3 regions of the Conexibacter stalactiti genome follow, and region 2 is predicted to be linked to each of the others. Evidence: riboswitches for the same ligand, from Rfam matches in the RefSeq annotation. Region 2 holds a riboswitch; each other region holds the start of a gene.

Region 1 (3,265 bases), on a different contig from region 2:
CGGCGCAGACGTCGAGATCTGGCTCGGCGACCGCTTCTGCGTCCGTCAGACGCCGGGCCGCCGCGGGCGGGCCGGGCGGATCGCGCCGGAAGCGGCGGCCTGCAGCAGGCGGCGGAACGTCGGGCATTCCATGTGGGTCGGCGCGGGACAGTCGGCGGCGTGGGCGATCGCGTCGCGCATCACGGTCAGCTCGCGGATCCGCTCGTCCAGCTCGGCGGCCTTCGCGGCGAGCATGTCGCGATCGAGGCGCGGGCTGCCGTCGGCGGCGAACATGAGCGCGATCTCGTCGAGTGAGAAGCCGGCGGCGCGGCCCATCGCGATCAGCGCCAGGCGCTCGACCACGGCGGCGTCGAACTGGCGGCGCTGGCCGCGCCGGCCGATCGAGGCGATCAGGCCCTTCTGCTCGTAGAAGCGCAGCGCCGAGGCGGGCAGACCGGAGCGCTTCATCACCTCGCCGATGTCCAATTCGCTCATCCGCTTGACCTCAAGTCGACTTGAGCTGGCACTGTAGCCGTACCGCCCCGAGGAAAGCGAGACGACGACGATGAACGAGACGCGACAGACCGAGGACGAGCACGCGGCGCTGTGGAACGGTCGCTCAGGATGCGTCTGGGTGGACGCGCGGGAGCAGCTCGACGGCCTCTTCCAGCCGTTCGAGGAGCTGCTGGCGGATGTGGTCGCGGCGCGGCCGGAGAGCCGCGTGCTCGACGTCGGCTGCGGAACCGGCGCCACGACGCTCGCGGCGGTGCGACGGCTCGGGCCGCGCGGCAGCTGCACTGGCATCGACATCTCCGCTCCGATGCTCGCCGCCGCCAGAGAGCGGGCCGAGGCAGCGGGCCTCTCGGCGCGCTTCGTGCTCGGGGACGCCCAGACCCATCCGTTCGAGCCGGCGAGCTTCGACCTGCTGATCTCCCGTTTCGGCGTGATGTTCTTCGCTGACCCGGTCGCGGCGTTCGCGAACCTGCGGCGCGCGGCGGCTGACGGCGCCGAGCTGCGTTTCATCGCCTGGCGCGGCCCGGCCGAGAACCCCTTCATGACGACCGCCGCGCGAGCCGCCGCGCCGCTGCTGCCGGACCTGCCGGTGAGCGAGCCGGATGCGCCGGGCCAGTTCGGGTTCGCCGACCCCGACCGCGTCCGCGGGATCCTCGCCGACGGCGGTTGGAGCGCGATCGACCTCCAGCCGCTCGACGTCACGCTCACGATGCCGGCATCGCAGCTCGTCCCCTACGTGACCCGGCTCGGCCCCGTCGGCATCGCGCTGAAGGAGCAGGACGAACAGACCCGCGCGCGGGTCGTCGAGTCGGTCCGCCCTGCCTTCGACCCATACGTCGACGGCGACACGGTCCGCTTCACCGCCGCCTGCTGGACGATCGGGGCGCGGGCCTAGCCGCTCTGGCGCGGGTCGCGGGCGGGCCGGTGTAGGGTTCCGCCCGCGAGTCGATCGCACCCGAAGCACAAGGGTCAGGGAATCCGGTCTGAATCCGGAGCTGGCGCGCAGCGGTGGGGATGCGAGGCGACGGTTCGACATGCCACTGGAGCGATGCTCCGGGAAGGCGAGCCGCCGCAGGCATCCAAGCCCGAAAACCTGTCGACTCGGCCCACGCTGCCCATAGGCCGCGCGGGTTCCGCCAACGCGGCCTCGCGCAACGGGCCGTTCGGAGCAGAGGAGCAGGAACCGAGTCGTGCCGCCTCATCCGCAGGTCCCGCAGCGGGCGCGTGCCGCCCCGCGACGCCCGTCGGCGCTCGTCTTGCTGCTCGTGCTGCTGGCCGCGACGGTCGCGGCGCTGTCGCTGCTCGCGAGCGGTCCCGCCCCGGCGCAGTCGGGCGACCGGGTGCTCGACGGCACGGTCGCCTACATGCAGCAGCACCAGCGCAGAGACGGCTGCTTCCCGATGGTTCCAGGCGGCGAGGCCGACCCGGTCACGGCCAGCCCGTGGACGGCGCTGGCGCTCGCGGCTGCCGGGGTCAACCCGCGCGAGCAGTTCCGCCCCGACGGCTACCGCTCGGTCTTCGACTGCATCGAGGCCGCCGCCGGCCAGCTCGCGAACACGACCGACCTCGAGCGCACGCTGCTGGTCGTCAACGCCGCCGGCACCGACCCGCGCGCCTTCGGCGGCGTCGACCTCGTCGCGGGCATCCTGCGCCAGCAGCGGGACAGCGGCGCCTTCTCGCGCACCTTCGGCAGCGCCGGCGCCGACTCCCCCGTCAACACGACGGTCTTCGCGATCCTCTCGCTCTCGCTCGTCAGAGAGCCGGCCGTCGAGGCGGCGATCGGCCGCGCGGCCGACTGGCTGCTGACCGCGCAGAACGACAGCGGCAGCTGGTCCGACGTCGCCGCGCACACGAACGAGAGCACGGACATGACCGGCGCGGCGCTGCAGGCGCTGCGCGCGGCCGGCCGGGTCGGCGCGGGTGCGGGCACCGAGCACGGGCCCTCGCGCGCGGCGGTCGACAGAGCGCTCGCGTGGCTGCGCACGCTGCAGCGCGATGACGGCGGCTTCCCGCTGCTGCTGCGCGAGCAGACCGGCAACTCCGGCTCGACCGCGTGGGTCGCCCAAGGGCTGTGGGCGGTCGGCGAAGACCCTCGCGCGTGGGTCAGATCCGGCCGCAGCATGCTCGACTTCCTCGCCTCGCTGCAGCGCGACGACGGCCACATCGCCTGGAAGGCCGACAACGACGCCAGCCCGATGTGGATGACGTCGTACTCGCTGCCGGCATACAGCGGCCGCTACCTGCCGATCGCCGCGATCCCCCCGAGCGGCAGGTCGCCCGACCCGCGCAACGCGCCCTCGCCCGAGAGACCGGCCGGCGGGACCGGCGGCGGCAGCGGCGGCGACGAGCGCGCGCCCGGCGGCGGCGTGCTGGCGGGCGGCGGCGGCGAGGGCGCGCCGAACTTCAGCCGCCCGCGGCCGGACAGCAAGGGCGCGACGATCGGCGGCGTGCGGCAGACGCGCGTGACCCGCGCGACGCCCAGACGCGGCCGCGAGCGCACCCAGGCGCAGCAGGACCGCGACGCCGCCGACAGCGATCCGGGGGTGGCGGACGAGCCGGATGAGCCGGACGCCGCGCCCGCGCCGGAGAGCGCCGATGAACCCGGCGCTGCCCCCGGCCCCGGCGACGGCCGCGACGCGTCGCAGCACGGCGACAGCGACGGCGGTGAGCGGGTGACCGGCCTCGTCGTCGGCGGCGGCACCGCGGCCGGCGCGGACGGCGGCGCGCTCGCCGGGGCCTACGGGCTGCGCGGCGCCGAGCGCGGCGGCGACAC
Region 2 (3,265 bases):
CAGCCGGCGTCGAGCAGGTCGCCGTCGAGCAGCGTCAGGCGGTCGCCGTGGCGCTCTCCGAGCGCCCGCCGCGCGACGTCGAGCAGCAGCGGGTCGTGGTCGATCCCGACCACGCGCGCGCCCGGCAGCGCGTCGAGCAGGCGCGCGCCGAGCGAGCCCGGCCCGCAGGCGAGGTCGACGACCAGCGGCGCCGGCCCGAGCGTCAGCTCCAGCACCTCGGCGATGACGCGGAAGCGGCCCTCGCGATCGGCGATGTACGCCGCCTGCTGGTCGTCCCAGCGCGCGAGCAGGTCGGCGGCGGCGATCGCCTCGTCCGCGGCCGGCGACCCCGGCGCGGCGCTCATCTGCCGGCCAGCCCGAGTCTGCGCAGCCCGTCGGCGACCGTCTCGACCGCGTCGACGTTGCGCAGCGACGGGTCCATGTCGGAGCCGGAGAGCACGATGTAGCGTCTGTTCCGGACGGCGGTCAGCCGCTTGGCGACCGCGTCGGACTCGAGGAATCTGATCTTCGCCTCAGCGCTGTCGCCCTCGTCGCCGCGCGTCAGGTCGGCCAGCACGAGCACGTCGGGATCGCGGTCGAGGATCGCCTCCCAGCCGATCTCCGGCCACAGCTGTCTGTTGTCGGCGAAGGCGTTTCTGGCGCCGATCGCGCGCGTGACGATCCCGGGCGCGCCGCAGCAGCCGGCGATGTACGGCGTCTTCGACGACGAGTACCACCACATCAGCGAGAGGTCCTCGGCGCCGAGGTCGCTCGACGCTCTCGCCATCCGCGCTCTCAGCGACTCGACCAGCGCCGCGCCTCTCTCCGGCACGCCGAAGATCCGCGAGACCTCCGCGATCTCCGTGTAGAGGTCGTCGAGCGTCAGCTCGTCGGCCTGCTGCGCGGTCTGTCCACCGCACTCGCTGGAGGACTGGTAGGTCGGCACACCGAGTCTCTCGAAGCGGTCGCGCGGGGCGACGCCCTCGTCGGTGAACGACCAGTCGAAGGTCGCGTAGACGAAGTCGGGCTCGACCTTCAGGACGCGCTCGAAGGAGGCGAAGTCTCTGCTGATGACCGGGACCTTCGCGTTCGCCGCCGCGAGCGCGGGCGTGACCGGGTCGCTCCAGGAGACGCTGCCGGCCATGCGGTCCTCGAGCCCCAGCGTCAGCAGCAGCTCGGTCGCCGGCTGGTTGATCGAGACGGCGCGCTCGGGCGCCCGCTCGACCACGACCTCGCGCGCGCAGTTCCTGAGCGTCACCGGGTAGCTGGTCGAGGGCGCGGCGGCCGTGGTCGCGGCGGCCGTGGGGCTGCCGGCGGCGGTCGCGGCGGGGCTGTCGCCGTCGGAGCCGCAGCCGGCGAGCAGGCCGGCGGCGAGCACGGCGACGGCGGAGAGCGTGGGGAGGGTGAGGGCGCGCGGGGACACGCTGGCCTTTCGATCTGGGACCCGGTCGCGGGGCCCGTTGTGGACGATCCGGCCGCCCGCTGCGATGCATGCGGAGGGCCGCAAGCCAGCAGGTCTTCGGGCTCGGGATCGTCCGGGTGGAGCGCCTTCCCAGACCGTTGCCGGTCCAGTGGCCGATGCTCCGCCCGTCCCCCATACCGCTGCGCGTCAGCTCCGGCTTCTCACCGGATTCCCTGACCCACGGGGTGGGTGCGACTGGCTCGCCCGGGACCCTACCGTGCGGCGCGCTCGGCCGCCGTGCGCGCGACGATCCGCAGCTGGGTGCGCAGCACGACCCCGATGAACGGCGACAGCGCCCGCCAGTAGCGCAGGAAGGCGCGGCGCGACTGCGGATCGGTCGCCAGCGTGCGGCACTCGTAGCTGACGAGCACGCGCCCGGCGCCGTACGGGCGCAGCGAGAAGCCGGCGGCGATCTTCGCGAGACCCGGGCGCTCGAAGCCGGCGAAGTCGCGCGCGTCGATCGTCTCCCAGCTCGTCTCCCCGGCCCAGAAGCGCCCGACGACGCCGATCGCGATCTCGTGCGGCGGCCGCTCGCCGAGCACCACCCACTCGCCGTGGGCGCCGAGATCTGCGAGCCGCATCGTCGCCGTCGGCGCGGGTGCCGGCAACGGGCGCCGGCGAACGGTCGAGACGACCCGCTCGCCGAGCGCGCGCAGTTGGAAGAGCGCCCGCACCGGCTGCTGCTCGGCGGTGCGCATGAAGTCGGCCGCGCGGACGGCGTCGTAGACCTGCGCGAGGTCGCCGTCGATCAGCAGGTGCTCGGTGCGGACCGCGTCGGCGTGAGGGATCAGTTCGTCGAGCAGGAGCGGGGCGGTCATGCCGTGAACTCTCGCGTGGACGCACGCGCTCGTCATCGGCGCGGCCTACGCGGCGACGGCCGTAGTTCTCCGCGCGGCCGGCGCGTCCGCGCGCGACGGCGCGGCCGGCGCGCTAGGACGCGACGCGCGCGGCTGCGTCGACCCACGCCCCGCGCGCCAGCACGCGCGTGAGCGCGAGGTCGCGGTCGAGCACGACGAGGTCGGCGTCGCGGCCGGGCGCGATCGAGCCCTTGCGATCGCCGATCCCGAGCAGCTCCGCCGGCGTCGTCGCGGCCATCCGCGCCGCGTCGGCGAGCGTCACGCCGCCGAACGCGACCGCATTGCGGACGGCGGCGTCCATCGTCAGCGTCGCGCCGGCGATCGTCGCGCTGCCGGGCAGCGTCGCGCGGCCGGTGCGGACGCGGATCGCGCGGTCGCCGAGGCGGTAGTCGCCGTCGGGCAGCCCGGTCGCCTCGATCGCGTCGGTCACGAGCACCGTCCGTGCCGCGCCCTTGCACCGCATCAGCAGCCGCACCGCGGCGGGGTCGACGTGGACCCCGTCGCAGATCACCTCGCAGGTCAGCTCGTCGCGGTCGAGCGCGGCGCCGAGCAGTCCGGGGTCGCGGTGGTGCAGCGGCCGCATCGCGTTGAAGGCGTGCGTGACGGCGCGCGCGCCGGCCTCGATCGCCGCGACCGCCTGGCCGTAGTCGGCATCGCTGTGCGCGAGCGAGACGAGCAGCCCGCGCGCGACGGCGCGGCGCGTCAGCTCCAGCGCCCCCGGCAGCTCGGGCGCGAGCGAGATCGAGCGCGGCGCACTGTGGCCGAGCAAGCGCTCGGCCGCGTGGCTGAGCGGCGCGATCGCGCCGGCGCCGCCCACGTCGATTCGGCTCTCACCGACCGGCGCCATGAAGTGCGCGGCCTCCATCGCGCCGGGCCGGATCGCGCTCAGGAACGGTCCTTCCAGGTGCGCGCCGAGCACCTCGGCGGCGCCCGGCCGCGGCGCGGCGGAGGCGGCGCCGATCGCGTC
Region 3 (3,265 bases), on a different contig from region 2:
CACCGCTCTTCTCACCGGCGCCGGCACCGCAGCCCACGGCAGTCAGAGCGAGCGCGGCCAGGCCGGCCGCGAGTGCACGACGATGAGTCACGGAATCTCCTTCTCGCAGGCGTTCGCCCGCTTGCACCAGAACCAGACGACCGACTGGCCGCCCTTCAGCAGACCGCTGCCGAACGGGCCCGACGGATCGGCGGCGCCGGCGCTGCCGAGGCGGCCGCCGACGGCGTAGACCCAGCCGGCCTGACCGGCGGCGCGCTTGCCGGCGATCGACGTGACGTAGAGGCCGCTGCCGTCCGCGGCGCGGCGGCCGCAGGAGCCGAAGTCGGCGAGTTTGACCGACGGGCCGCCGCCGTGGGCGACGGCGAGGAGCGCGGCCAGCGGCGTGCCGCCCGCGACGGCGCAGCGCTTGCGCCCGACGCCCGCGGTAGTCGCGCTCGCGGCGACGGTGCGGCGCGCGAGCGTGCTGCCGCTCGCGCCGACGACGCGGACGGGGACGCGCGGGGCGGCCGCGGCGTGGACGACGGCGCCGGGCGTGCCGGGCACGGCGTGTGCGCCAGATGCGACCGCGGCGCTCGCCGCCGCCCGCTCGGCCACGGTGAAGCGGACGACGAGCGGCTTGGCGCTGTTGCCGGCGCCGTCGGCGGCGATCACGCCGAGCGTGTAGCGGCCGGGCGCCAGCCGCGCCGGCAGCAGGTAGGACCAGCGTTCGCGGTCGGCCGCCTGGAACCAAGGCGCGCCTCTCCTGGGACATCTGACGAAATCCTCGATGCGGCCGACGTACGCGGTGCAGCGACCGTCGTGGCGACGTGCCAGCCGCAGCTCGACGATCCCGCCGTCGAGCCCTCTGGCGACGCCGCGCAGCGCGCGTGGCGCGCGCGCCGGGGCGAACGTCTGCCCGTCGGAGATCCCGCGCACCGACAGCAGCGGCGGCGTGCGGTCGCTGCTGCCGCAGCGACCGTCGGCGCAGAAGAGGCGCGCGGACGGCGTGCTGCCCGTGCGCGTCGCACGCAGCGTGCTCTCGCCGCGCTTCAGCGTCACGCGCGCGTTGCCCTGCGCATCCGCTCTGACCGGCGCGGCGCCGCCGCTGACGGTCGCGCCGGCGGCCGGCGTCGTTCTGCCGTCGGGGCCGAAGGAGATGACCTGGACGGTCGGTCTGGCGTTGCGCGTGCGCGGCGCGACCAGCCCCAGCGGCGCGTTGGTGCAGTTGAAGTCGGGGCCGCTGGTGCAGACGAACAGCAGCAGCTCGTCGCCGTCCTGCAGCTCGGTGTCGCAGAGGCCGGTCAGCGACGATCTGTCGTTGACCCACAGCGTCCAGTAGTCGTTGGCGCTGGCCGGTCTGACGCCGTCGATCGCGTCGACGGCGTAGCCGAGCCCTCTGAAGTAGGAGGCCGTCCACTCCCCCTCGGTCGCCTGCTCCAGCGCGCCGGCGGCGCTCGTGCCGCTGCAGGCGTGGGCTCTGTCGCCGTCCTTGACGACGGCGGCGGTGGTCGTCGTGACCGGCGTGTCGACGAGCGTCCCGCGGGGACCCTCGACGCGCACCGTCACGTCCGCCGGGCGCCCGGCGGCATCAGCGAGCGGCGCCGCGAGCGCGGTCACGGCGAGCGCTCCGATCAAGGAGCCGAGGATCGTGCGGGACATCTGTGCACCCCTTTCCGCGAGGGCGTCTGAGTCAGCGGCCGGGGGCTCTGTCTCCTGGCTCTCGGGCCGACCGTCTCGCGCCTTCCCGGTGCCATTGGCCTTCCGGTGGCCGGCGCCCGTGCGGCGCCTGCGAACGGCTTCCCCGATCACAGTGGCGGGTCCGCGCCGGATTCGCACCGGACTTCCCATCGCCACCGACCTTGAACGGCGCCGATGGTAGCGCTCAGGCCGCCGCGACGACGTTGCAGAGCGGCTTGCCAGCCGCCGAAGCAGGGGTAGAGTGCTCCAGATGACCGTCAATCTGACGCGCATCTACACGCGTCTCGGCGACAGCGGCGAGACGCACCTCGGCGACATGAGCCGCGTGCCGAAGACGCACCCGCGGATCGAGGCGTACGGCACCGTCGACGAGCTGAACGCCCATCTCGGCGTGGCGATCGCCACCCCCGGACTGCCGCCGCGATACGTCGAGTGGCTGAGACGGATCCAGAACGACCTCTTCGACGTCGGCGCCGACGTCGCCGTCCCGCACGGCGGCGACAAGGAGCGGCTGCGCGTGCAGCCCGAGCAGACGGCGTGGCTGGAGGAGCGCTGCGACGAGGTCAACGCGACGCTTGCGCCGCTGCGCTCGTTCGTGCTCCCGGGCGGGACGCCGGGCGCGGCGCAGCTGCACGTCTGCCGCACCGTCTGCCGCCGCGCCGAGCGCGCCGCGATCGCCTGCGGCGACGAGCTGGGCGAGCAGGTCGTGCGCTACCTCAACCGCCTCTCCGACCTGCTCTTCATCCTCAGCCGCGGCGCCAACGGCAGCGAGGAGCCGCTGTGGCAGCCGGGCGCCGGCCAGCAGCAGCAGTAGGCGGCGCGCTCAGCGCCTCGACCGCGCCGGCCGCGCGCTGAGGCGGCCGCGCCCTCAGCGCCGCGTCAGCACGCTGAGCGCGGCCGCGAGCGCGAGCGCGACGGCCGCCAGCGCGCCGGCGCCGAAGACGAAGACGGTGTGCTCCTGCGCATAGGAGACGACCTGCTCGGGTCGCGCGAGCAGCACCATCGCGCTGAGCAGCGCGGCGCTGACGGCCGTCACGCCGGCCGGCGCGAGCGTCTCGCGCAGCGGCGGCGCGTCGCCGTCGGCGCTGCGCAGCGGCCAGCGCGACTGCGCCCACGACAGCACCGCGACCGCCAGCAGCGCCCACAGCGTCGCGACGAGGAAGCCGCCCAGCACGTCGCTGGGGTAGTGCCACGAGAGCGTCAGGAACGAGAAGGTGACCGCGACGGCGAAGACGGCGCCGAGCGCCCCGACCCACGGGCGCCACCGCGCCGGGGCGACGAGCACCGCGCAGAGCGCGATCGACATCGACGCGGTCGCATGGCCGCTCGGCCATGCCGCCGGCAGGATCTGGCCGCCGTCGACCAGCAGCGACGACCAGCGGTCGCTCGCGAGCGCCGGCTTCAGCAGCTGCGTGGTGACGTTGGCGCCGAGCAGCACGATCGCGACGGCGGCCGCGGTGCGCGGTCTGCGCCGCAGCAGCGCGACGACGACGAGCGCCGCGACGAACCAGACGAACGTGTCCGGGTCGCAGAGCGTCGCGATGAACTGCGCGACCGGATGGACGCGCGGGCCGTCGAGGTTGCGGAA

The links. Region 2 has a riboswitch for cobalamin ahead of R7226_RS14455 (ABC transporter substrate-binding protein). Riboswitches for the same ligand answer to the same signal wherever they lie in the genome.
Region 1: linked by a shared signal. The riboswitch ahead of R7226_RS07730 (prenyltransferase/squalene oxidase repeat-containing protein) and the one ahead of R7226_RS14455 (ABC transporter substrate-binding protein) in region 2 are both predicted to bind cobalamin.
Region 3: linked by a shared signal. The riboswitch ahead of R7226_RS28385 (hypothetical protein) and the one ahead of R7226_RS14455 (ABC transporter substrate-binding protein) in region 2 are both predicted to bind cobalamin.

What each region holds. Positions count from the first base shown of each region.
Region 1 covers NZ_JAWSTH010000014.1:4,926-8,190, reverse strand. The annotation lists gene R7226_RS07740 (helix-turn-helix domain-containing protein) at 46-474, opposite strand; gene R7226_RS07735 (class I SAM-dependent methyltransferase) at 545-1,387, shown strand; cobalamin riboswitch at 1,435-1,595, shown strand; gene R7226_RS07730 (prenyltransferase/squalene oxidase repeat-containing protein) at 1,683-3,265, shown strand, end outside.
Region 2 covers NZ_JAWSTH010000035.1:21,487-24,751, reverse strand. The annotation lists gene R7226_RS14460 (class I SAM-dependent methyltransferase) at 1-344, opposite strand, end outside; gene R7226_RS14455 (ABC transporter substrate-binding protein) at 341-1,402, opposite strand; cobalamin riboswitch at 1,485-1,643, opposite strand; gene R7226_RS14450 (hypothetical protein) at 1,654-2,259, opposite strand; gene nagA (N-acetylglucosamine-6-phosphate deacetylase) at 2,372-3,265, opposite strand, start outside.
Region 3 covers NZ_JAWSTH010000132.1:10,999-14,263, reverse strand. The annotation lists gene R7226_RS28390 (DUF4430 domain-containing protein) at 1-91, opposite strand, end outside; gene R7226_RS28385 (hypothetical protein) at 88-1,638, opposite strand; cobalamin riboswitch at 1,688-1,824, opposite strand; gene R7226_RS28380 (cob(I)yrinic acid a,c-diamide adenosyltransferase) at 1,928-2,491, shown strand; gene R7226_RS28375 (phosphatase PAP2 family protein) at 2,546-3,265, opposite strand, start outside.